Regions from separate parts of the uncultured Rummeliibacillus sp. genome, predicted to be linked through region 2. Evidence: a T-box and tRNA genes for the amino acid it is inferred to sense, from the RefSeq annotation. Region 2 holds a T-box; the other holds one or more tRNA genes.
The links. A T-box is a leader RNA that pairs with one kind of tRNA and senses whether it is charged. The one in region 2 lies ahead of thrS (threonine--tRNA ligase), so its partner is inferred to be a tRNA-Thr.

Region 1: it encodes a tRNA-Thr, which carries the amino acid that the T-box ahead of thrS (threonine--tRNA ligase) is inferred to sense. The anticodon was not compared.

What each region holds. Positions count from the first base shown of each region.
Region 1 covers NZ_CAKQBI010000027.1:30,929-43,376, forward strand. The annotation lists gene Q0977_RS14435 (hypothetical protein) at 1-112, opposite strand, end outside; gene Q0977_RS14440 (GNAT family N-acetyltransferase) at 690-854, opposite strand; gene Q0977_RS14445 (DUF6366 family protein) at 931-1,125, opposite strand; gene Q0977_RS14450 (AAA family ATPase) at 1,163-1,684, opposite strand; gene Q0977_RS14455 (alpha/beta hydrolase) at 1,842-2,624, opposite strand; gene Q0977_RS14460 (hypothetical protein) at 2,853-3,374, opposite strand; gene Q0977_RS14465 (hypothetical protein) at 3,550-4,287, opposite strand; gene Q0977_RS14470 (DUF4395 domain-containing protein) at 4,471-4,899, shown strand; tRNA gene Q0977_RS14475 (tRNA-Thr) at 5,015-5,085, shown strand; gene Q0977_RS14480 (TcaA NTF2-like domain-containing protein) at 5,377-5,952, shown strand; gene Q0977_RS14485 (ABC transporter substrate-binding protein) at 6,025-7,125, opposite strand; gene Q0977_RS14490 (ABC transporter ATP-binding protein) at 7,153-7,929, opposite strand; gene Q0977_RS14495 (ABC transporter permease) at 7,934-8,755, opposite strand; gene Q0977_RS14500 (hypothetical protein) at 8,961-9,347, shown strand; gene Q0977_RS14505 (YpzG family protein) at 9,420-9,572, opposite strand; gene Q0977_RS14510 (hypothetical protein) at 9,654-10,067, opposite strand; gene ribE (6,7-dimethyl-8-ribityllumazine synthase) at 10,868-11,335, opposite strand; gene Q0977_RS14520 (bifunctional 3,4-dihydroxy-2-butanone-4-phosphate synthase/GTP cyclohydrolase II) at 11,348-12,448, opposite strand, start outside.
Region 2 covers NZ_CAKQBI010000002.1:66,356-78,803, forward strand. The annotation lists gene dut (dUTP diphosphatase) at 1-270, opposite strand, end outside; gene Q0977_RS01990 (DUF1294 domain-containing protein) at 368-637, opposite strand; gene Q0977_RS01995 (DUF5776 domain-containing protein) at 711-2,159, opposite strand; gene Q0977_RS02000 (DUF5776 domain-containing protein) at 2,367-3,650, opposite strand; gene hmpA (NO-inducible flavohemoprotein) at 3,883-5,070, opposite strand; gene Q0977_RS02010 (Rrf2 family transcriptional regulator) at 5,240-5,680, shown strand; gene Q0977_RS02015 (serine hydrolase) at 5,782-6,828, opposite strand; gene rplT (50S ribosomal protein L20) at 7,164-7,523, opposite strand; gene rpmI (50S ribosomal protein L35) at 7,575-7,775, opposite strand; gene infC (translation initiation factor IF-3) at 7,809-8,315, opposite strand; gene thrS (threonine--tRNA ligase) at 8,725-10,662, opposite strand; T-box leader at 10,844-11,084, opposite strand; gene dnaI (primosomal protein DnaI) at 11,160-12,104, opposite strand; gene Q0977_RS02045 (DnaD domain protein) at 12,106-12,448, opposite strand, start outside.

The sequences.
Region 1 (12,448 bases), on a different contig from region 2:
TATCATTTCCATATATTGCTGCGTCAATAACTGTATAGATAATCATAAGAAGACTTTTTGCTTCATTTTCATTTAATTTCACAATATTTTCCCCTACTTCCTCTATTTTCAAAATACGATTCCCACCTTAGCTTTTTTCATTTACAATAATTAATTTTGATCATGATATATTTATAACCAACATTATCTAAATTGAAGAAACTTGCCTTATAAATTACTAAATTTCGATAAAAAGTAGGTTTTACCTTTAATAAATTTCTGCTATTCATAACATTTTTTGAACATTACTAAAGATATTTATAGCATATTCTAAATTAACATTATTTACCTCAACCCCTATTTTTGTTATATTATTTTACAAAGTAATAATTGGGCCAAAGACTTCAGAAAGAAAAGAATGAGGTGATATAATGAGTAAAATTGATTCTCCATTATGGCTAATTGGTGGATTGCTTAATATTGGATATTATATTTTTATAGTTTTTGCTTTAATCTACATAATTATTTTATTAAAACAAATAAAAAATAAACTATAACTCTCTCGCTCTTTCTTATGATAAAAAATGCCCTAACATCATTTCGGATGACAGGGCTTTGACCGTATTATAAGTTATATATTTACTCAATAAATTCTTTATTTACAGTAATAATTAGACCATGAACCAAATTTAGCATAGCAGATGCTCCACTTATTTTAAAAGCTCATTGTTTAGAATACTCATTCTTAAACGGTCTACAAATTTACCATTTGTGAAATAATCATGTCTTAAAATAACTTCTTCAACATATCCCATTTTTTTAATTGCCTTTTGGTTATCAACTTCCACTCTTATCCGAGTTTTGTTAAGCTTCAAAATGTTAAATCCTCAAAGAAGCATTTCATTCATTGCTGTATATTGTTAAATACCAAATGTTTGCCTTTTAGCAGATTTAATTGAAAAAACTTAAATATATAATAATACCAACTATTATTACTATAATAAGAATTCCTGTTCCTTTCCATCCTAAATCCCCGATTAAATCGTGAAGTCCTCCACCATGAATACTTCCTGCTGGGTTTCTTTTTAATTCTTCTTGTCTTAATCTTTCTCTTCTTGCTGCGGGAGTTTCTTTAGCTTTGTTCATCAATACACCTCTACTCTTAAATGGAAAGGGAGCACACCTATGAAAGAAACGCGCACTTTTTAATACAATTTACGTTTTTAATAACTTCTATCTTGTCTTTATGTATGCCATAATTTTTGAAAAAATCAACTTTACTAACTTCTTCAAAATAACGATTCCATTTAAACATTTTAAAAAATATTTCTAATGTTGGTTTGTAATTTGCTTTCTCTAATTTAAGTTTTTGTTTAAGAAACCTTTTTATAATTCGGTAAGTTCTTATTGAATATTTTGGATCTAAAAAGATAATTAAATCTGCACTATTAAAACAATTGCTTACCCATTCTTCATTGTGCACTCCTTCAATTATCCAACTGTCGGTTTGTATTATACTGGTTAGATACTCTTTTCTTTCTTGTTCAGTTCTTTTTATATCACCAGACTTATTCCTTATCCAAACTACATTATCCAATTCGTAATACGGTATACCTAACTTTGAAGATATTTCTTTTGCTAAAGTTGTTTTACCACTTCCAACTGAGCCGATAATATGTATCCTTTTGTATATTTTCTTTTTCATAAAAGCACCAACTCCATAATGACTTTTTCAAAAGACAATTCGACATTACAGTTGGATTTACCTCTTATTAATTGAAATGGAAATTCTATTACCTTTGAATAAATAAGCACAAATCTATTTTTCTAGAAATGCGTCCAAATTATTGAATAAAATTATATTAAAAGAATTGGTTCGATTTACGAGATAAAAATGTAAATAGTTTAGGGACTCTATCCCTAAAGGCCAAATAGTTATGTTCTGCTTCTTTAATAATTTGAAACTTTGTATTTGGTATTTTCTCTTTTAAGATTTCATATATGGCTTTATTCGAAGCTAAAAATTCCACACTTATTGCTTCGGCATCTCCAGCTTCCTTAGTACCGCAGTCTAAGTAGACACTTTCAATCAGTGATAAATCAGTACATTGTATTAACTTTTCAATTTCCTCCTGGTTACGATAAAATGCTGAAGACAGAATTGCTATATTTCTGAAAATTTCAGGATAGCGACACATTGCATAAGTTGAAATGAGTCCTCCTAAGGAAATCCCTGCCATAGCAGTATGCTCTTTTAATGTCCTATAATTATTATCTATGAATGGCTTAAGTTCATTCACTATAAACTCAACATATTGTATCCCTCTTCCACCATCTATTGATTCCTTACCTAAAAATTTCTTACTATATTCCCAACATGTCCAAGGACAATATTCATTTATTCTTTCTTCACTATTTTGGTCTATCCCGACAACGATAACATTTAATTCATTTTCATCTAAATATTTTTCGAGTTTTAAAGAAGTACCCCCAATTGCATCATTATCTTGGAAGACATTCTGACCATCGTGCATATACAACACTGGGTAGCTCTGATCTTCGATAGTGTAATTTTTGGGTAGATATATTCTAATAAATCTTTCTTGTTCCAATGATGATATGTAAAAAGGGACTATCTCTAACAAAAGCTATTCCACCTTTCCGTTTCATACTTATTGAACTGTCTAGTCATTAGTATAGATATATTACATCATAGCATCGTCTGATTTTAAACATTTATTTCCACATAATGCAGAGACTTTAAACTAATTAAAGAAAGCTAAGCAAAGGTTAATAGCTTTTTATACCCGTGAGATAAAAAATAAAAAAGAAGGAACTCATATTTGGGTACCTTCTTTTTATTAATAGATTTTTTATTTATTTTCTGAAATTTTTACGAAGAATAACTTTTCATTTTCATTTAATGATAATTCTTTAATATCCGACATAGTTAAATACATTAATGTATTACATCCATAATCCTGTGATGTAAAAATAGAAAGCCCATTTTTATCCAAAATATTAAAATGAAAAAATGGCGTTATATTTTCATATTCCGAATCTATCTCTTCTACCATACTTTTAAAAATAATATTTTTAATACTTTCATTTAAACTTATTGTTAATTCAATAAGATTATCTTCGTTCTCTATTCTCTTACATTGAGATTCTGATAATATTATGTTTTTCACACCATAGCCTGTGGAGGGATAACCTTTTTTGGGGTATATTATATCATTGTCATAATAATGAATAGTTAATTTTGTGCCTTTCGTTAAAAAGTACACTGTTAATTTATTCCAAATTCCAATTACTCTTTGCATTCGATTTCCTAAATTTCCTTCTTTATCTTCAAGATTACTAGTATCTAATCGATAATTAAAAAAGTCATTCAATTCTATCCCTCATTTTTATCTTAAATAGCTGCCAAACCTATTGCACTTACGGTTCAAAGAGCCTAAAGCTATGGTTAATTTTGAACTTAAACGTTATTGTATAGCGGATATTTGGTATCCAGAAGAAGGGATTACCTGTGAACTATCTAATTATGGGCCCCTTAAAAGCTAATTATTACAAGTCAATCTCTATATAATCATTATTATTAGTTACATTTGCATCTTGATACCACAATTGCCCTTCATAGTAATAATAGAATCGTAAAGTTGTACCATCATCATACCATGTTGGCGAACCGTTAACTTCATATAGAATAAACGTTTCTTTTTTGGGCTTTATAGTAATTGACTTTGGATAAATAATTCTTTCGTCATCCGTTAAACTTATTAGTGTTAATGTTCTATCATAATCAAGAAAATCTCTATCAAATAAATCCCCATAATTTTGAATATAGATACTCTTGCTACTCTTATTTTTTACGGCAATTACTACATAACTTTTGTTACTATCAGTTTCATCATCCATAAAGGTGTATACATTAGGGTAAGTAGCAAACTTTGTTTTAATTGTTACAGTTTTCGAATATGCACTATAAGTTGTTTTACCATTCTTCTTAACATAACTCTTTACGCGATAATAATGTTTGGCATTGGCTTTTAAATTGTAATGTGTATAAGAATTTTTGGAAGTCGTTTTAATCTTCTTGTACTTATTATTCGCTGCTCTATGATACACTACATAACCATTAACACCTTTAACTTTTTTCCATGTTAAAGAAGTCGAGTATGCTCTTGATGAAGTATTAAATGACGTAGGTGCTTTAATCGTTTTCGCATGAACATCATTTCCGCCAAACGTTAAAGATGTGATTAAAAGAAATAATAATGATACAAAAGTAAATATTTTCTTCATGACATTCCCCATTTCTATAAGAATATGAAGTTATAATATGCTAAGCACATTTGGAATAATAAGTATAAAATTCAAAATACTAAATAAGATCTTTTAAATTTGAATTTTTCAACAAAAACACTTTTGTTTTTTCTGATAATGGAGTAATATTTAATTAATCTTATATGAAAGGTTGGTTTTTATATGCAAAAACCTGCATTTATCCCAAGACCTTTAGTACGTGTCAATCAATGGATCATTTTATTAAGCACTATTGCAACATGGATTTTTCAACAGCCATTAATTTTATTAATACCTTTGGTTGCAAATTTACTTGGCCTATTATTTAATTTCAATCCATTTATGAAGTTCGCTCGTTTATTTTTAAAGAAAAAGCCATCAGAATATATTCCAGAAGATGTAGTTCAACAAAAATTCAATTCATGCATTGCTATCACATGTTTATTGTTTGGCTTTATTGGGTTCGAGCTTGATAAATCTGTAATAGGCTATATATTCACAATTATGGTTACAGCGGCTTCAGGAATCGCTATTTTAGGTTTCTGTATTGGTTGCTTTATCTTTTTCCAACTTAAACAACTACGCTATAAACTAAAGAAATCACATGCATAAAATCAACTGACTCATTTTTAATATATTGGTAAAATTTTTTCTTAGAAACCCTAGCATGTTTCCCTGAAAAGTGCTACAATATATTTTGTTGTTGATAAACAACTTATCAGTTGTTGCCGATTTAGTTTAATGGTAGAACGGTGGTCTCGTAATCCATTGATAAGAGTTCGATTCTCTTAGTCGGCATATTTTTTATAATGTGTAAATCCCTTATAAATGTTGATAATACAACTTTTATAAGGGATTTTTTTGGTAAATTATGTTATTACCTTTTAATTAAACAATTTATTGTAATAATATATTCGAAATCCTACTCAAATTACTAAGAGTTTTGATCTCACCTTATTTTAAGGGTCAAATTTATACTTTTATGAACATTTGTATTAAATAATTATTCGACAGAGAAATTATAGAGTACCAAGTTTTCCAAAAATAAGTTATGATTATATAAAATAGCCTGTGAAAGAAGGACTTGATATGAAAAACTGGAAGATTTTATGCATCACTTGTTTAACAGCTTCTCTACTTTTCGCATGTTCAAATACTGAAGATAAAACAGGTGATTCAAAGAAAACCGAAGCCTTTACTACTGAAACAGCAAAAAATACCGATGCCAATTTACCAGAAACAACAGATAGCACAGTTACAATCGCTGGACAAAAAATGACAGATACCGAACAACAAAAAATAACTGATTTTATCGAAAAATATCCAGTTGAGTATTCAAATGCAATCGAAACAGGTGACTTCACACCTTTAGCAAATGAATATATTATGCATGAAACGAAACTATATGAACATCTTTTAAATGAAGTTGAACAGCAACATAAAGATGGCACTACTCAAAAAATAAATAAAATAGAAATTTCTAAGATTAACCGTCTTTCAGATACAGATTTTACTGTCGATACGAAAGAAACAATTGAAGAAACTAAAAATGGCAAGAACAAATCTATTTTACGTGTTCGTCAATACAAGCTCTACTATGACTATGTAGAAGGCGATGATTCAAATAGTTTCTTTAAAATAATGGATATTCAAGATTTAAAATAAACAAATATATCATAATGACGACATAAAATAGGCACCTATCTACAAGTATTTTGTAGAGGTGCCTATCTCAATTTATTGATAGTTTCCTAAGATTTTTACTGCTTGATTAGTAATTGAAGTATCAATGGCTTTATCAAAGTCAAACTCTCCAACTGTTGCGCCATTCTTTTTGTACATTTCATATTGGTTACGAATATCATCTTCTCGCATTTTACCATCCGGATCTAAACCTGTTACATAAACTTTATCCCATAATGCAGGATCTTTTAATGCAGTGTACTTCGTCATTATATTGATAATCTCCGCTTTCTCTATATCCTTTGTAAAAGCATCATTATAATCACGTACACCTTTTAGATAAGCAAGCATAAAACGTAAAGATATATCCTTTTCATCTTTCATAAACTTAGGTGATGCTAAAACTAAAGCGATTTGTGAATCTGGTGCAAAATCGGTTGCGTCACCAAAGCGAGTTAATATTCCTTTACTTACACCCTGTGCTATTAGAGGTTCAATACTAAGTGCAGCATCAATTGAACCATTTTCTAATGCACCAAGCATACTACCAAAATCGGACATAACTACAGTTTTTACATCTTTTTCTGTTAATCCAGCATGCTCTAGCATTAAAGCATAGATATAGCCATCAATTGAATTTCTTGAAGAAATAGCAATCTTCTTCCCTTTAAAGTCTGGGTAATCTTTAATAACATTTGTCATCTTATTACCTATGACAAATGTAAAATAAGATTTTCCTGGCATATTATGTCCTTTATCTCCTACTATTTTAACATCGATCCCTTGTGCAATTGCATTAAAAAATGATGCAGTAGAAATGCCACCCGCTATATCAACTTCCCCTGCTGCTAGTGCTGGCAGCATATCATCGCTATTGGCAAATTGTGCAAATTCGACTTCTATATTGTAATCGTCAAAATAGCCTTTTTCATTTGCAATATAAAATCCTGCACCTGAAGCTGCTCCGTCTTCAGCAACAACGACTTTTGTTCTCTTTTTTAACGGTGCAAGATCACCTGATTTATTTTCTTTACTTACTGCATTATCGACTTTACCGTTGTCTGTTTTGTTTGTACTTTTTTCTGAACATCCTGCTATGACCATCGCTAGTAACAGCAATGGTATCACAAGCCCCCGTTTCAACCATTTCCCCATTGAAATCCCCCTTTCCTTAAAACAAACTTACTTTCTAGATTTTTGTACTTCTTCGTGCAAATGATTTAATATCTCTATAAAATTCTTTGTTGTTTGCTGATGTGAACGGATTTTTTCGATATTTCTTGGTCTAGGTATATCATTTTTAATTTCTTTAATAATTTTCCCAGGTTGGGCACTCATTAGTAAGATACGATCACTTAACAGTAGCGCCTCATCAATACTATGTGTGATAAACAATACCGTTTTCTTAGTTTCTTCCCATATTGAAAGTAATTCCTCTTGTAAGATGAACTTATTCTGCTCATCAAGTGCTGCAAAAGGTTCATCCATCAGCAATATTTCTGGATCATTGGCAAAAGCACGAGCAATGCTTACTCGTTGTTTCATACCACCCGATAATTCTTTTGGAAATAGTTTAGAAAACTTTTCAAGGCCTACTTTTTTAATATAGTAATCTGTTCTCTCTTTGATCACACTTTTTGGTAAATGCCTCATTTTCAAACCAAAAGCAACGTTTTCTTCAACTGTTAACCAAGGAATAATCCCTCTTTCTTGAAACACCATTGACTGAAGAGGTCTATCTTCCTTGCCTAGTTTAATCTCAAAATCTCCAACACTCGTTGTTTCTAACCCCGCCAAAATTCTTAATAGAGTTGTTTTACCACAGCCGCTTGGACCTACTAAGCAAACAAACTCTCCTTCAAAAATCTCCATTGAAATATCTTCTAATGCCGTAACACTATTATTTTTTTTAAAAAATACTTTAGTTAAGTTATTAATCGATATTTTCGTATTCTCCAATACCTCACCTCCAAGGAAGAATCTTCTTCTGCAGATATCGTAGAATTAGTGAGAATAAATAACCGAAAAACGAGATGAGTATTAGCCCTACAAACATTTCTTTCAATAAAAATGCTTTGTAAGAGGTCCAGATTAAATAACCGATTCCTGAAGTTGCACCCATCATTTCTGCAGCTACTATTGTTAAAAGAGCTATTGCCTGACCCATTTGAATCCCTTCCACCATAACTGGTAGTGAACCTGGAAGTGCGATTTTAAAGAAAAAGTCTTTTGAATTTGCTCCGTAATTTTTGGCTACATCTAAATATATTGAGTCTATATTGATAACTCCAGCAGTCGTATTAATAACTACAGGGAAAAACACACTTCCTGCGATTGTAAAGATTTTAGAAAAATCTCCAATTCCAAATAAAATAATGATAATTGGTAGCAATGCTAATGTAGGAATTGGCATAAGAGCCATTACAATTGGTGATACAAAATGTCGAATTGGTGAATATAACCCCATCAACAGTCCAATCACGATACCAGGAATTACACCAAGTAAAAATCCAGCAAAAATCCGATAAAGTGATACCCCTATGTGATGGAATAATTCCCCACTTACGGACATGTTATAAAATGTGTATATAATATCAGTTGGCGGAGGGAAGAAACGTACATCAATAAGATTTGTTCTGGATAAAAATTCCCACAAAATTAAGAGAAAAATGGGTGAAGCGATCGTTAAGGTCTGCTTCCATCGTTCATTAAGTCGTCTTTTCTTCCATTCCTGTTGTTCAACTTCGACAGGATCATGGGTTAGAGCTCTTTTTTCTTCTTTCATCCTTCACCACCTCTTCTATAAAATGATATGTATTTGACTCCCAAAGTGTGTCGACTGCCTATTGATATAAATACAATATTTTAAAGAAAAAATGACTGACACAAAAAAGACAAGCAGATATTTTATTTACTTTACAAATAGTCAATAAGTAATGTTATAATAAATAAAAACAAGTACTATTATCATGTGATTAGAGGGTTTATTTATGAAAATAGATAGAGATATTGTATATTTAGAAAAATTTATAGCAAATAATGATTTTCCATCAGCTCGAAAAATTGTCGAACAAAACTTAGATAAATTTACTAAGCCAAGAATACGTTCACAATTATCTTTAGACGCACTAACTTTTTTAAACTGCATCATTCAAATAAATGATGGAAAAAATAAAAACATATACTCAAGAGAAACACAACTTATTATTAGACATATAAACAATCTGGCTTATGAATGTAAATTAAGTGAGCTTAAATGTTATGTATATTTACAAAAGGATTTATTGTCAGAACCTGAAATTTACAATTCTTTAAGCGAAGATGCTAAAGTATTTATTCCAAAACCTAAAAACTTAGAAAATGATGTTGTCATTTAAAAAGAAGTCCCAAAGCTATTGGCCTTGGGACTTCTTTTTTTGATTTGCACTTATCCTACACAATGATTAAAACTAGAATTGACGAGCTTTCGCTTGACTCCTCAAGATTTGGTTTCGAAGTGTTATCTTCGTTTCTCCCTTAACTTGAGATTTTGAATGTTTTATTCTAGTCCAGAGTTGATGAACCTTTTGAGACTTTGGATCTAAGTGGTCCGGTTTCCCCATAATGTTCTTCCCTCCTAATCATGTTGGATTTCATAGTGAAATCTTTTTTAGTATGGCTCTTACTTTTCAGTTTATGCCTAATTAGAAATTCACACTATCCGTTAGTACATATCCAAAAACGATTCCAGCAATTATAGTGAACATAATTGTAGTATCACCTAATGCTAAAATTTGATTTGTAAATACTAACTTATCACCGAAGCTCGAATAACTCAAATAAGGTAGTAGTAAAAAATACAAAGCTGGTAATGCAATAACGATTAATTTTATCCAATCCATGCGCCATTTCTTTTTGCCTTTTTTCTCCTTAAGAAATTTAGGTAATCGTAATAAAATCCCTACGAAAATCGGAAAAATTAGGTTAAATATCATTATTTGTTTATTATCAAAAGAAATTTCTGCTTCTTTTCCCAAATATACACGAAATCGTAAAGCCATATAAATTGAAAAAACTATTATAATAACCCAAGTGACATAATCCAAAAAGCATTTCAAACTAAACCTCCTCCAATTACATCATTACTATTAAAATTTCGCCTAAAGTGAAATTTTTCCTTTAAATAATTTATCGTAAATGTCGGAAATTATTATGTATAACTATAAATAGAAAAACGAAAGAAATTTTAAATGAAAATGAAAAACCCGGAAAATTAATTCCGGGTCTGATTTCACTTTATCCTTCATATCGATTAAATGTTATTTTAGCTTTGCATATATCTAAGACTCCTGCACGAAGCATTCACCTTGGACCTAACTTTTTAAAGCAGCTCACAGTAGAAGAATATTATTGAGAATTAAGAACTAAAGTTCTACTTACTCTTTAACCATTCAACATCCTGATCATAAAAGATGTTATCCTTTATGACGATTAAAACGTTAAGCTTTCGCTTTAAACTCAAACCTGATCCACGGGACTTCACTCTCCGTTTCATTAGAAATGAGATATTAACTTTTTAATCTCGCCCAGAGTTATGAACTCTCTGAGTAATTATCGCTTTTTTGGCGGATCACCCATCGAATTCTCCCTCCCAATCATGTTAGATTTACGAATCCTTCATGATGTTTAAAAAAGTCTTGCAATCGCTAAATTACTCAGACCTGATCCACGGGACTTCACTCCGTTTCATTAGATTGAGAATGTTTAACGCTTTAATCTACTATGAGCTATAGTGCTCACCTGGACTTGGTTCACCCATCGGTTAACCCCTCCTGTTTATGAAAGGATTTGTTAAGTGAAATCTTTTATAGTATAGCTCGTACCGTTTCTTTTATACACTAAATTAAAAATTTTTATATTAATCGAACATGTGATTTAAATTAGCCATTTCAATTGCAGATACGGCAGCATCATAACCTTTATTTCCTGATTTTGTGCCAGATCGTTCGATGGCTTGTTCAATATTTTCTGTAGTAACGATGCCGAACATGACTGGTACGCCAGATGTTAAACCTACATTTGCAATACCTTTTGCCGCTTCGTTACAAACATAATCATAATGAGATGTTGCACCTCGAATCACTGTACCTAAACCTATAATGGCATCGTATTTTTTTGTCTCCGCCATTTTTTTTGCGATAAATGGCACCTCAAATGCTCCAGGAACCCATGCAACATCAATATCTTCCTCATCTACACCATGACGCTTTAAGCCATCCATTGCTCCTGACAATAGTTTTCCAGTTAAAAATTCATTGAATCTTCCAACGACAATACCAATTTTCAAACCTGTTCCGATTAATTGTGCTTCAAATGTTTTTCCCATTTCCATTCACTCCTATGCTAAGATATGTCTCATTTTTTCTTTTTTTGTGTGCAAATATTTTTCATTTTCTGGTTCAGCTTCAATTTCTACAGGTACTCGTTCGACAACTTGAATACCATACTTCGTTATTCCTTCGATTTTGGCAGGATTATTGGTCATTAAACGAATTTTTTCAATTCCCAAATCCCGCAACATTTGTGCACTTATGCTATAATCCCGCATTTCTGCAGGAAATCCAAGATGAATGTTGGCTTCTACAGTATCGAAACCTTGTTCTTGCAATTCATAGGCTTTTAATTTGTTTAGAAGGCCAATCCCTCTTCCTTCTTGACGCATATATAGCACAATTCCATTGCCAGCTTCTTCTATTATTTCTAGTGATTTTTGTAATTGTGGTCCGCAATCACAGCGTTTTGAATGAAAAATATCACCAGTCAAACATTCCGAATGAATTCGAACAAGTGGTGCTTCTTCGTTTTGAGGTTTTCCCTTAATAATTGCAACATGTTCTTTATCATTTAATTGATTTGAATAACCAATCATTTGAAATTCTCCAAATGATGTTGGTAGTTTAACGGAAGCCACCCTTTCAACAATTGTTTCTGTTTCCTTTCGGTAACGTATTAAATCAGCAATAGTAACAAAGGTTAAGTTATGTTCCTTTGCAATTTCATATAATTGTGGAACTCTTGCCATTTTGCCGTTATCTAACATGATTTCACAAATAACTCCCGCTGGTTCCGAACCACAAAGTTTTGCAAAATCTACTGCAGCTTCTGTATGACCTTGTCTCTCAAAGACACCGTTTTCCTTTGCAATTAATGGAAATACATGTCCAGGTCGACGGAAATCTGCTCCAATTGATTTGCGATTAATCAATTGGAGAATTGTTTCAGATCGTTCATATGCACTTATTCCTGTCTCAGTCGTCTTGTAGTCAACGCTGACAGTAAATGCAGTTTGGTGATTATCCGTATTATTTTCGACCATCGGATTCAATTCAAGTTGTGTTGCTAGTTTTTTAGACATTGGTGTACAAATTAGACCGCGACCATATTTGGCCATAAAATTAATGTTTTCTGGTGTAGCAAATTCAGCTAATACAAGAAAATC
Region 2 (12,448 bases):
TATTTCCCCTCGATAACCTTCGTCAATAGTACCAGGACTATTTAGTACGGTAATGGAATGTTTTAGTGCTAGCCCACTTCTAGGACGAACTTGTGCTTCCGTTCCTTGTGGTAGTTCAATTACAATCCCAGTAGGAATTAATGCAGACTCTCCTGGTTTAATGAGTTTGTCTTCAACTGCATATAAGTCTAATCCTGCATCCCCTGGATTAGCTCGAAATGGCATTTTCGCATCTTTATGAATAAGTTGTACTTTTAATGTGTATTCCATCGTTTAGCCTACCTTTTTTCTTAAATAATATAATCCTCACTCATCGTATAGGAAAAACTAGATGTTGAAAAGAAATATAACAGAAATCATGAATATTCTAAATAACATAAAGAATAAAGCCTTCAATAATAGTCAGCATTGTAAAACCATACACAAAATGATTATGACGAATTTTGTGACGAAAGATAATCATTCCTAGCCACGTACCAGCTGCTCCTCCAATACATGCGATTAACCATAGCTGCTTTTCTGGAATACGCCATCGACTATTTATGGCTTTCCACTTATCAATACCCATAAAGGTAAATCCGATGAAAAACATGATTAAAAAGTAACTATTTACTAAGTTCAATAGATTAGTGGACATAAATTCTCCTTTAGTAAAACTAATTAAAAAAGCATATAGAGAAATTTTCTCTATATGCAGATATACACTTATCTTATTTTGCTACTACATAAGATTTATTAGCAGTTATATAATTACCATTTGCTACTTTTAATCGCGGAATCCCGTTAGAGTTAAATACAATAGATTTAACTGTATACGTCTTTCCTTTAGCAAGTGCTGTTTTTCTTGCTGCGGATGTAAAGGTAGTGCTGGTATATTGATAAACCTTTTTCTTTAATTGTACTTTACCTGGATTTACATATATATAATTTGTAATGTTAGGTGTCACGACTCTTACATAATCCTTACTTGCCGTAATATATGATCCAGATGCTGTTTTAAGACGAGGCGTACCACCTGTTGAATAACCAAGGTCTTTAATCGTCAATATTGTATTTTTCTTTACACCAACAAGTTTCTTTTCTAAATTGACATTATTGTATGCATACAAATAGGATTTAACGAGAACTTTACTTGGTGTTGTTGTGTAATATTGATCAATTGAAGATGTAACTTTCACGACATAATCTCGATTAGCAGTTACATATTGTCCATTTGTTAGTTTTAATCTTGGTGTACCAGCAGATGTTTTTTCAATACCTGTTATATTTAACAAAGTATTTTTTGCAATAGATTTACCTTTTGTGGCATCAGTGAAACTGGTAGATGAGTATTGATTCAATTTTATCTTAGTTGCTATTTTTACTGGATTTGTCGTATAGTATCTTGGCTTACTTGCAGTTGTGATACCACTTGTCCCAGTTAGATAGCTCAAACTAACTTTTGGATTTAGACGGTTTAAATCTACATATGTGCTAATTCCTGAAACTGTACCTTGGTCTGTATATTGCCATAAGTCATAGGGATGAGATGGCGCTGCAGTACTGTTGTTATATCTTGGAATCCATACAAAATCAAATTTAGACGTATCTAAATTAAATGAATCATATAAGTGATTGGCTATATAGAGCCCAATTTTCTTATCTGTTTTCGTACGTAATTGTTTTACATATGCATTAATAATCGTTCGCATACTTTCGCCGGATTTACTTGTGTTTTCTTCTACATCAAGTACATAAAATTTTGTATTCTTACTTGCTCTATTATAAAAATTATTCGCTTCTGTCTTAGCATCACTTGAGGATTCAGCTAAACTATATGCATAGACACCAAATGGTACTCCATATTTCTTTGCACCTGCTTCATATGTCGCATGCTTTGGATCTTCAAAGGTACTACCATATTGAGTTCGGATAATTACTAGATCCAAAACCTTACTCGCTTTACTCCAATCGATATCCTTTTGATAATAAGAGATATCTGCAATAGTCGGCTCTGAAGAAGCTTTTCTTAATAGATTTTCTGTAATTGGCTCTGTTTCCCACTTTTCTGTATGGTCAGGGTTCGCAGGTGCTAGTTCTTCTGCAGATACAGTATGTAAGGTTACAAGACTCGCTATCAACATTGTTACGATAAACGCTAATTTCCTCAGTACTTTCACTTCTCTTTTCTCCTTTAATATTTTTCTAACAAATTCTTATATGTATAAGTTTCTGCTAATTTTAAGAATAACAAACTATTACTAGAAAATATAAAACATCTTGCCTTCAAATACATTGCAAAAGTTACATTTCTATTAAAAATCGCTAACTTTTCCAGAAAAAAAGCACAGATTTCCTTTTGGAAACCTGCGCTAAATTTTAGGATTTTAATATGCTATCAAACTATTTTTATTGGCAGTTATATAATTACCATTTGTAAGTTGAAGGCGTGGAGTACCTGCAGCTGTATAACTAATTCCCTTTATATTAAGAGTCGCTCCTTTTTTTAGGATAGATACTTTTGATGAGTTCGTAAATGAAATATTGCTATATTGATTAACATTTTTTATTAATTTTACATAGTTAGGTTTTGTTATGACATAATTTTTATACTTTGATGTTAGTCCAATCACATATGATTTGTTCGCTGTAATATAGCTACCTGAAATTGTTTTTAACCTTGGGTAACCAGTTGAACTATATTCGATACCTTGTATTGTTAAAATCGTATTCTTTTTGACATTGCCAATCTTAGTTTGGTTATTAAATGTCGTAGAAGAATAGGCACCAACAGCTGTTTTTGTAATAATAAATGCAGGTTTTACAGAATAATATTCGGTATGGACACTTGCTGGTTCTGTTACAGGTTGCTCATTTTCTTTTGTATCCGTTTTTGTATCTTCTATCGATTTAACAGGAGCTAATAATTCAGCCAATGTTAGATTTGGATTTAACCGATTTAAATCTACATTTTCGTTAATCCCATCAATTCTCCCTTTATCTGTATATTGCCATAAATCATAAGCAAAATCTGGTTTCGATGTACTATAACGTGGAATCCATACAAAATCCGCTTTTGATGTATCTAGATTAAAGCTCTTATATAGATGATGAGCAATATATAATCCAATTTTCTTATCTGTTTTTGTACGAAGTTGTTTAATATATGCATTTGTAATTGTTCGCATACTTTCGCCAGATTTACTTGTGTTTTTTTCAACATCAATCACATAAAATTGTGCATCTTTGTCTGCTCGGTTATAAAAATTATTGGCCTCCACTTTTGCATCACTTGAAGATTCAGCTAAACTAAATGCATAGACTCCAAATGGTACTCCATATTTTTTAGCACCAGCTTCATTTTTCTTATGATATGTATCTTCTTCCGTACTGCCATGTTGTGTTCGGATTATAACTAAATCTAGTTTTTTACTAGCTTTTGACCAATTAATATTTCCTTGCCATTTTGAAATATCCGCAATAAGTGGCTCTGATTTCAATAATCTAAGTTTATCGTTTTTCGTTGTATCGACAATAATTGGTGTCGTCTCCCAGGTTGTCGTACTATCTGGGTTAGCAGGGCCAAATTCTTGCGCATGTGCACGATGCATACTAAATGTACAGACAATCATAGCAACAAATATTGCGGTTAACACTTTCACATTCTTCATCCTTATAATCTCCTTTTTCAAATTGTTCTATGTATTTAACTCTATAGTAATAGAATAACAAATTTTGTATAGGTATAAAGATTCATTAATAGGGAACTCAATGGATTACAGTAATATTTTGTTAATGGCAATCGAAAGTAAAGCAGATACTAATGAAAAAAGTAGTCAGAAATATTTTCCTGACTACTTGAGCTCTTTACTATTTTTAATATGTTATTTACGGAATTTCACATTAAGCATTTACTGTTACTTTTAATTGTTGTGCTGGTCCGAAGAATTCAAAGTGAATTTGAGATTCTTTAAACCCAATCGCATATAAGTGGTTAATGATTGCTTCCATAAATACGGATGGCCCACAAACATATACGTCATGGTCTAAACCTACGTTTTCTTGTAAAAATTCTTTTGTGATATATCCAACTTCATCTGTATTTAAAGTAATATAACTAGCATTTGGCATCTTTTCTAAGTTTGCAGAAATTTCTTTGTCAAATACATGTAATTTTGCTGTACGCGCACTGTGAATAAGTGTTGTCGCTCTATTTGGATCAAGTGCAGCTAAAGTATCAAACATTGCCATTAATGGTGTAATACCAACGCCACCTGCGATAAATGTTACAGGTGCTTTTGAAGCTAGATCTAAATGGAAATCACCTGCTGGAGCACTTACTTCGATACGATCTCCAACTTTTGCTTGGTTGTGTAAGTAAACAGATACTTTACCTTCTGGATCGTTTATATCCTCACGTTTCACAGAGATACGGAATGCATTTTTGTTTGTAGCTCTTGATAGACTATATTGACGACGGTGTGTAAATTTTTCACCAGGAATATCAATTTTCACTGTAATATATTGACCTGGTTTGTATTCAGGTAAAGTTTCACCATCAACTGGTTTTAAATAGAATGATGTAATTTCTTCGTTTTCTACTACTTTATCGGCAATTTCAAATTCTTTAAAGAATCTCCAACCGCCTTCTTTGTTTTCAGCCTCTTGATACATACTTTCTTCCGTTGACATAAATGCATCAGCGATTACACCATATGCCTCAGCCCATGCATTTATAATATCATCAGTTGCTGCATCTCCAAGTACTTCTTTAATAGCTCCTAGTAAAAACTCACCAACGATTGGGTAATGTTCTGGTTTTATACCTAAGCTACGGTGTTTTTGAGCAATTTGATGTACAACTGGCATAATTGCTCCAAGATTTTCGATATGAACAGCAGCTGCATAAACTGTATTTGCTAACGCGGCTTGTTGACGACCTTTCGCTTGGTTAGCGTGGTTGAATATATTTAATAGTTCTGGATGTGCGACAAACATATTTTTATAAAAAGCTTTAGTGATTTCATTTCCATGTACTTCTAATACTGGTGCAGTAGATTTTACAATATCCATTGTTTGTTGAGATAACATGTTGAACACTCCTTTTCTTTTAACAATTTAAAGATACACCTTCATGTCCTTTAAAACAATATTTCAAATACATCTTTAACAGAAAAGACACATTTGAAATACATCTTTTAAAATCGCCTTGATTTTTACTTTACATGCTATAATAGTCATTGAAATGGTGGTGGATTGGATGCGATTAACTTTATATACCGATTATTCTTTGCGTGTCCTGCTCTATCTTGGCGCTATGAATCCCGAGAAACTAGCCACGATTAAAGAAATATCGGATGCATATGGAATTTCAAAGAATCATTTGATGAAAGTAACGCATGAGCTTGGTAAGCTTGGATATATAGAAACAATTCGAGGTCGTGGTGGCGGTATTCGTCTTGCTATGAAGCCTCAAGACATTATTATTGGTCAAGTAATTAGACAAACAGAGGAAGATTTCTATTTGGTGGATTGTTTTAATCCTGAATCAGTTGGATGTATTATCTCTCCAGTTTGTAATTTAAAAGGTGCTTTAAATAAGGCACTACAAGCCTATTTGGCTGTTCTAGATGAATACTCTTTAGGGGATTTTCTACATTCAAAAGAAGAACTGGCCTCTTTACTTTTTAATGATGAGTAACATAACAATCAATCAAAAACCTGTCATCCAGTAAAGTAATCTGGACGACAGGTTTTTTATTACAGGAATCTCTACCCCATCGATCAAAGGAAACAGAAAGATTAGATTATTTCTTTGACTTCCACTCGAAATTTTTCTTCTTTTAAAAATTTTAATTGAAATGCATTAAGGTTTTGTGAGAGCTTCTTCTGCTCTAATATACTTAAATCATTTGAAAAGAAAACAATCTCTGTCTTATTTTGTTCTTTATCTGTTGCATACATGGCACTTGTGAGAACGAATGCAGTAGAACCACCCTTTTGTCCCGCATGGGTAAGCCACTCCCTATTTTTAGGATTTTTCATTAATTGCTCCATTACAGGATCAAGATATTTATACACCTCTTTTTTATAATAGGTTTTAGAATTTAGTGTATTCATAATGGATACATAATCACTTGTAGTAGATCGAGGTAATCGATCAGACCATATCTTCTGAAAATCCATATCTAAAGTCTTTAATAATTGCTTTTTTTCTTGACTAGTGAGTGGTTGCTTTACCCATTTATTATGAATATCAATCGCTCTTCTCCGATATTCTGACATATCCATTTCTTTTAGTATTTCTAGTATTTCTTGTTTTGATGATCCTAATTTTTCATTCATCAATTGACTAGGAATATATAGTGCACTTGTAGTTGGGTACATAGGTTCATGATTTAAGATTCCTAGACTTTTGGGAACTTGATTGATATTTTGAAGGCCAAGTACCTCAATCAAGTATTCTGTATTTGCATTAGAGCTATAAGCTATCATTCCATTGGCTACTTCATATAATGGAACACTATCTATATTATTTTCTTTCCATTGTTTAATCCATTCTTCATGTGCTCCCCCATCTGTCTTCGGGATATAGAATTTATCTAGTTCTTTTAGTTTTACTTTTTTATCCGGATCAATTTTCCCTTCTGCTGCTTGTTTGGCATATTCAATTGCAAGGATAATTTTGACCGTACTTGCTAGAGGAAGTAGCTTATTGGGGTTAATTTCTATCCAAGTTTGATCATTGTGTCTTATAGACAATGAAACATTTCCAGTATCTAATTTTTCTTTTATAAAATGATTAATGTATTTAGGATTTGTTTTTCCATTTTCCCTTTGTAATATCAAGTGCCCTATTGCTCTCATTAAAAATGCAATTACTATGCCCCCAATAAACCAAAATGCAAACTTTACTATCGTGACTCCCCCTTTTAACAATCATTTATTTTAAATACTACCATTAAAGTACTATAAATTCCCATAAAAGGATATTGCATTTTTACATTAACGATTTAAATCATCATATCTACTTTTATATAGATTCAGCTAATCTGAGGTCATAATTTGCATAAAAAAAAGCCTATGAATATTAAATATTCATAGGCTTTAATTAAGCATAACAAATATATAAGGAATAGTGTCTCTAATCATACGATAGAAACATTACGTTATCTATTGTTATACTATTTTGCGATTGCTTTTTTAGCAGCGTCTGCTAATTGAGCGAATGCAGATGCATCATTTACAGCAAGATCAGCTAACATTTTACGGTTAACTTCGATTTCAGCAAGTTTTAAACCGTGCATTAAACGGCTGTAAGAAAGACCGTTGATGCGAGCAGCTGCGTTGATACGAGTGATCCATAATTTACGGAAATCACGTTTCTTTTGACGACGGTCACGATATGCATATTGACCTGATTTCATAACTGCTTGGTTAGCAACTTTATATAATGTATGTTTAGAACCAAAGTAACCTTTAGCTAATTTTAAAACTTTTTTACGACGTGCGCGTGTTACAGTACCGCCTTTTACGCGTGGCATACTAATTACCTCCTGCTATTCAATTACATGAATATTAATGTATTTTCGGAATTATTTAATGTTCGCAAGTAAAGATTTAATGCGTTTGAAGTCACCTGAAGATACGATATTTGCTTTACGTAAGTGACGTTTTGCTTTAGTAGATTTGTTTGCGAATAAGTGGCTACCGTAAGCACGGTCATATTTTAATTTACCAGTACCCGTTTTTTTGAAACGTTTAGCTGCGCCACGGTGAGTTTTCATTTTTGGCATTTCGAATTCCTCCTAAACTGTTCGACTAAAAACTTATTTTTTTTCGTTCTTAGGTTGTAATACTAAGAACATGCTTCTGCCTTCCATTTTCGGTTTTTGTTCAACCGTTGCAACTTCAGCACAAGCTTCCGCAAAGCGATCTAACACTTTTTGACCAATCTCTTTATGAGTAATAGCACGGCCTTTAAAACGAATAGATGCTTTTACTTTGTCTCCTTTTTCAAGGAATTTGATCCCGTTACGCAATTTTGTTTGGAAATCGTGTTCATCGATAGTAGGACTTAGTCTTACTTCTTTCATCACGATAACTTTTTGGTTTTTGCGTACTTCGCGATCTTTCTTTTGTTGCTCGAATTTAAATTTACCATAGTCCATGATACGAGCGACTGGTGGCTTGGCTTGAGGAGCCACAAGGACAAGATCCAAATTTGCACGTTCTGCAATTGATAAGGCTTCGTTTCGTGATTTAACTCCAAGCTGATCACCATTATGATCGATTAGACGAAGTTCACGAGCGCGAATACCTTCGTTTACATACATGTCTTTGCTAATAACAATCCACCTCCAAGTAGTGTCGCGAATACATGGTTTGGGCTAGTTGCCCGAAGATCGGTACGGGTATTTCGATGTCCACTAAAAAAGGGCGGACATAGTCGAAATGTCCGCCCGCAAGATATATGTACACGCCGAAATGCGTGATCCGTTCTATCATGTAACCTGTCAACACTAATTTCTTAGATCAATCAGGTGAGAAGCGGGCAGCCTCTACTTCAACCACAAACTTTGTATTCATTAACCTTTTATACTTTATCATGTAAGAAATAATTTGTCAACATTTTTTATAAAATATATATTGTAATCATAAGATAATACAATGCAATACGAAAAAAAGAACACATCCTCAAATTAAGGATGTGCTCTTTCTTCAATATATAAACTAATAACAAATTTATCCTTTATGAGCTACGTCAGCTTGAATAGCTTTTAAGAATTCGTCAAATGAAACAGTTTCAGAATCTTTAGAGCCGTAGCGACGAACATTTACGCTACCACTTTCTAATTCTTTATCACCTAAAACAAGCATATAAGGGATTTTTTTCATTTGAGCTTCGCGAATTTTGTAGCCAAGTTTTTCATCACGATAATCCATTTCTACACGGAAACCTGCAGCTTGAAGTTTTTCTTGTACACCTTTAGCGTAATCGAAGTGAACATCGTTAGATACAGGGATTACTTGTACTTGAACTGGTGCTAACCATGTTGGGAAAGCGCCTTTGTATTCTTCGATTAAGAAAGCAACAAAGCGTTCCATAGTTGATACTACACCGCGGTGGATAACAACTGGGCGATGTTGTTTACCATCTTCACCTACATAACCTAAATCGAAACGTTCTGGTAATAAGAAGTCAAGTTGTACTGTAGATAAAGTTTCTTGTTTACCAATAGCTGTTTTTACTTGAACATCTAGTTTTGGACCGTAGAATGCAGCTTCACCTTCAGCTTCATAGTAGTCTAAACCAAGATCATCCATAGCTTCTTTCAACATACTTTGTGCTTTTTCCCACATTGCATCGTCGTCAAAGTATTTTTCAGTATCTTCAGGATCGCGATAAGAAAGTCTGAATTCGTAGTCGTTTAAGTCAAAATCTTTATAAACAGATAGGATTAGTTCAACTACTTTTTTGAATTCTTCTTTGATTTGATCTGGACGTACGAATAAGTGAGCATCATTTAAAGTCATGCCGCGTACACGTTGTAGTCCAGATACTGCACCACTCATTTCATAACGGTGCATTGTACCAAGTTCTGCCACGCGGAATGGAAGATCACGATATGAACGCATTGCTGATTTATATACCATCATATGGTGTGGGCAGTTCATAGGGCGAAGAACTAAAGTTTCGTTATCCATTTCCATTGGTGGGAACATATCATCTTGGTAGTGATCCCAGTGACCTGAAGTTACATAAAGTTCTTTAGAACCTAGTACTGGAGTATACACATGTTTGTAACCAAGAGATACTTCTTTATCCACAATATAACGTTCAATTGTACGACGAATAGTAGCACCATTTGGTAACCATAATGGTAAACCTTGTCCTACTAATTTGCTTGTTGTAAATAATTCAAGTTCTTTACCAATTTTACGATGATCGCGTTCTTTTGCTTCTTCAAGCATTTGAAGATGTGCTTTTAATTCATCTTTTGTAAAGAATGCTGTACCGTAAATACGTTGAAGCATTTTGTTATCAGAGTTCCCTCTCCAGTATGCACCAGCGATTGATAATAATTTAAACTCTTTAATTTTACCTGTTGAAGGTACGTGTACTCCACGGCAAAGGTCGAAGAAATCACCTTGTTCGTAAATAGACACTTGTTCATCTTCTGGAATTGCTTCAAGAAGTTCTAATTTGTATTCGTCATCAATTTCTTCAAAGCGTTTTTTCGCTTCTGCACGAGAAACATCGTGACGGACAATTTCAATATTTTCAGCAATGATTTTTTTCATTTCCTTTTCGATACGTGGGAAATCATCTGAAGTAATTGGTTCAGGTGAATCGATATCGTAATAGAAACCATCGTCAATAACTGGACCTACACCAAGTTTTACTCCTGGGAATAAGCGTTTTACAGCTTGAGCTAAAAGATGAGCTGTAGAATGACGCATTACTTCAAGTGCTTCTTTATCAGCAGGTGTGATGATAGAAATTGAACCATCTTCTTCAAGAGGTGTTTTTGTATCAACTAATACATCGTTAAATTTACCGACGATTGCTTTTTTACGTAACCCTGGACTGATTGATAATGCTACAGCATCAGTAGTAATTCCTTTTTCAAATTCTTTCACTGAGCCATCTGGGAATGTTAATTTGATCATGTCTGCCATAATAATCTCTCCTTTTTTATATTCTAGAGCTCTGGGCCACAAATAAGTGCGGAAGGCGATCGTTTAGCTACTACAAGCTCTGGAACCTTCAAATTGAAAGCGTCTTTTTGCTTTTAACCGAGAAGGTGAATGACTCGTTTAGCTGTGAAAACATCGATTCTACACAAAAAAATCCCGTCCACAAAGGGACGAGATTTATACTCGTGGTTCCACCCTTCTTCCTTCTAAACAAAGATTACGAAACATCTTTGCATAGATGAAGCTCTAGTTCGGCTAACGGGCCGCAACCGTCGACAATTACTTTTACTTCACTGTCGCTGCTCCAAGGCGGTAAATTTTATGTCGTTACTAAGAAGCTTTCAGCCGTGGCTTCCCTCTCTTTGAGTCGTGCAGAAAATTGTTGTCCTTATCAAAGCATTTCATATTTAGATTATGGTTGAAATTATATACTGAAATGCTTTTAAAATCAAGCGACAATTCAAGTCATTTCATCAAAACTAATTGTGATATAATCTTCTATTTTCGCCAACCATTTCGAAATCCGTCGTTAAAGCTCTAACACGTTCCATTATCCTTGCTGCTTTCATCACATCTACTTCGCCTTTTTGAGTTGTAGCAAAGTGTTCTTCTAACTGTTCATAATTGTAATTAGATGTGATAAAAACTGGCAAGCCTTCATTCATGCGAAATTGTAAAATTGTTCCTATAATTTCATCTCTTGTCCAAGGAGATAGATTTTCTGCTCCTAAATCATCCAACATTAGAACAGGTGCATTTTTTACAAATTCAACTTTTTCTTGTAACGATTGATCTTGAATCGAACTTTTTAACTCACTTAAAAAATCAGGAACATAAACCATTACTGTCTTGATCTCCATCGAAGCAAGTTCGTTTGCAATCGCACCAAGGACAAATGATTTACCAACACCAAAATTGCCATATATATAATAGCCTGTTCTAGGTAAATTACCAGTATTTTTAACCTTTTGAATAAACATCTCAGCAAATGTACGGATTGCTTTTTTAGATTCATTGCTCGTATCTAAGTCACTGATTTTGGCCTTTAATACATCCTTTGGCATATGCATACTAGAAATCATAGATGCTGCTTTACGACGCGCATCTTCCATTCTTTTTGTCTGACAAGGTGTATATTCTACATCGATTTTCCCTCTAATGATTGTTAGTTTTGGAACAAAACCGTTTATTGCATTTTTACAAGTAGCGACAGATTCACATTGGCTACAATCATGTTGTTGATTGACATATTCATAAAGTTTTCCTAAACCTCTTTCGACCATTTGACGATTTGCGACTTGGTCGTTTTCAGCAAGAAATTTTTGCACACCTTTATCTTCGAGGATTTCTTTTTGCATTTCATCAAAACGAGCTTGAAATTGTGAATCCATGATTTTCGTTAATCTGTTGTTGATTGGTTCCATTCTATGAATCCACCTCTCCTTCATTCATACCTAACTTCTTCATAATTTCCTGACGTTTCTTTTCATAATCTGTTTGCTTATGATCTATTTGTTTTACTTCTTTTTTCTTTTGCTGCTTTAACTTATTTTCATAATACCAATCAGGAACATTTTGTGATTTAGCAGTTTGTTTCCCCTTAGGCATATATTGTTTACGGTTTTTCTGTATTTGATAATCCTTCGCAAAATTAAGCGCTTGTTCCGCTTTTTGAATATTATTTTTTTGCCAATTGGCTGCTATTGCCTGTATGAATGCACTATTTATATTCGCATTACTTAAATAATAAGCATAATGTATAAGAACA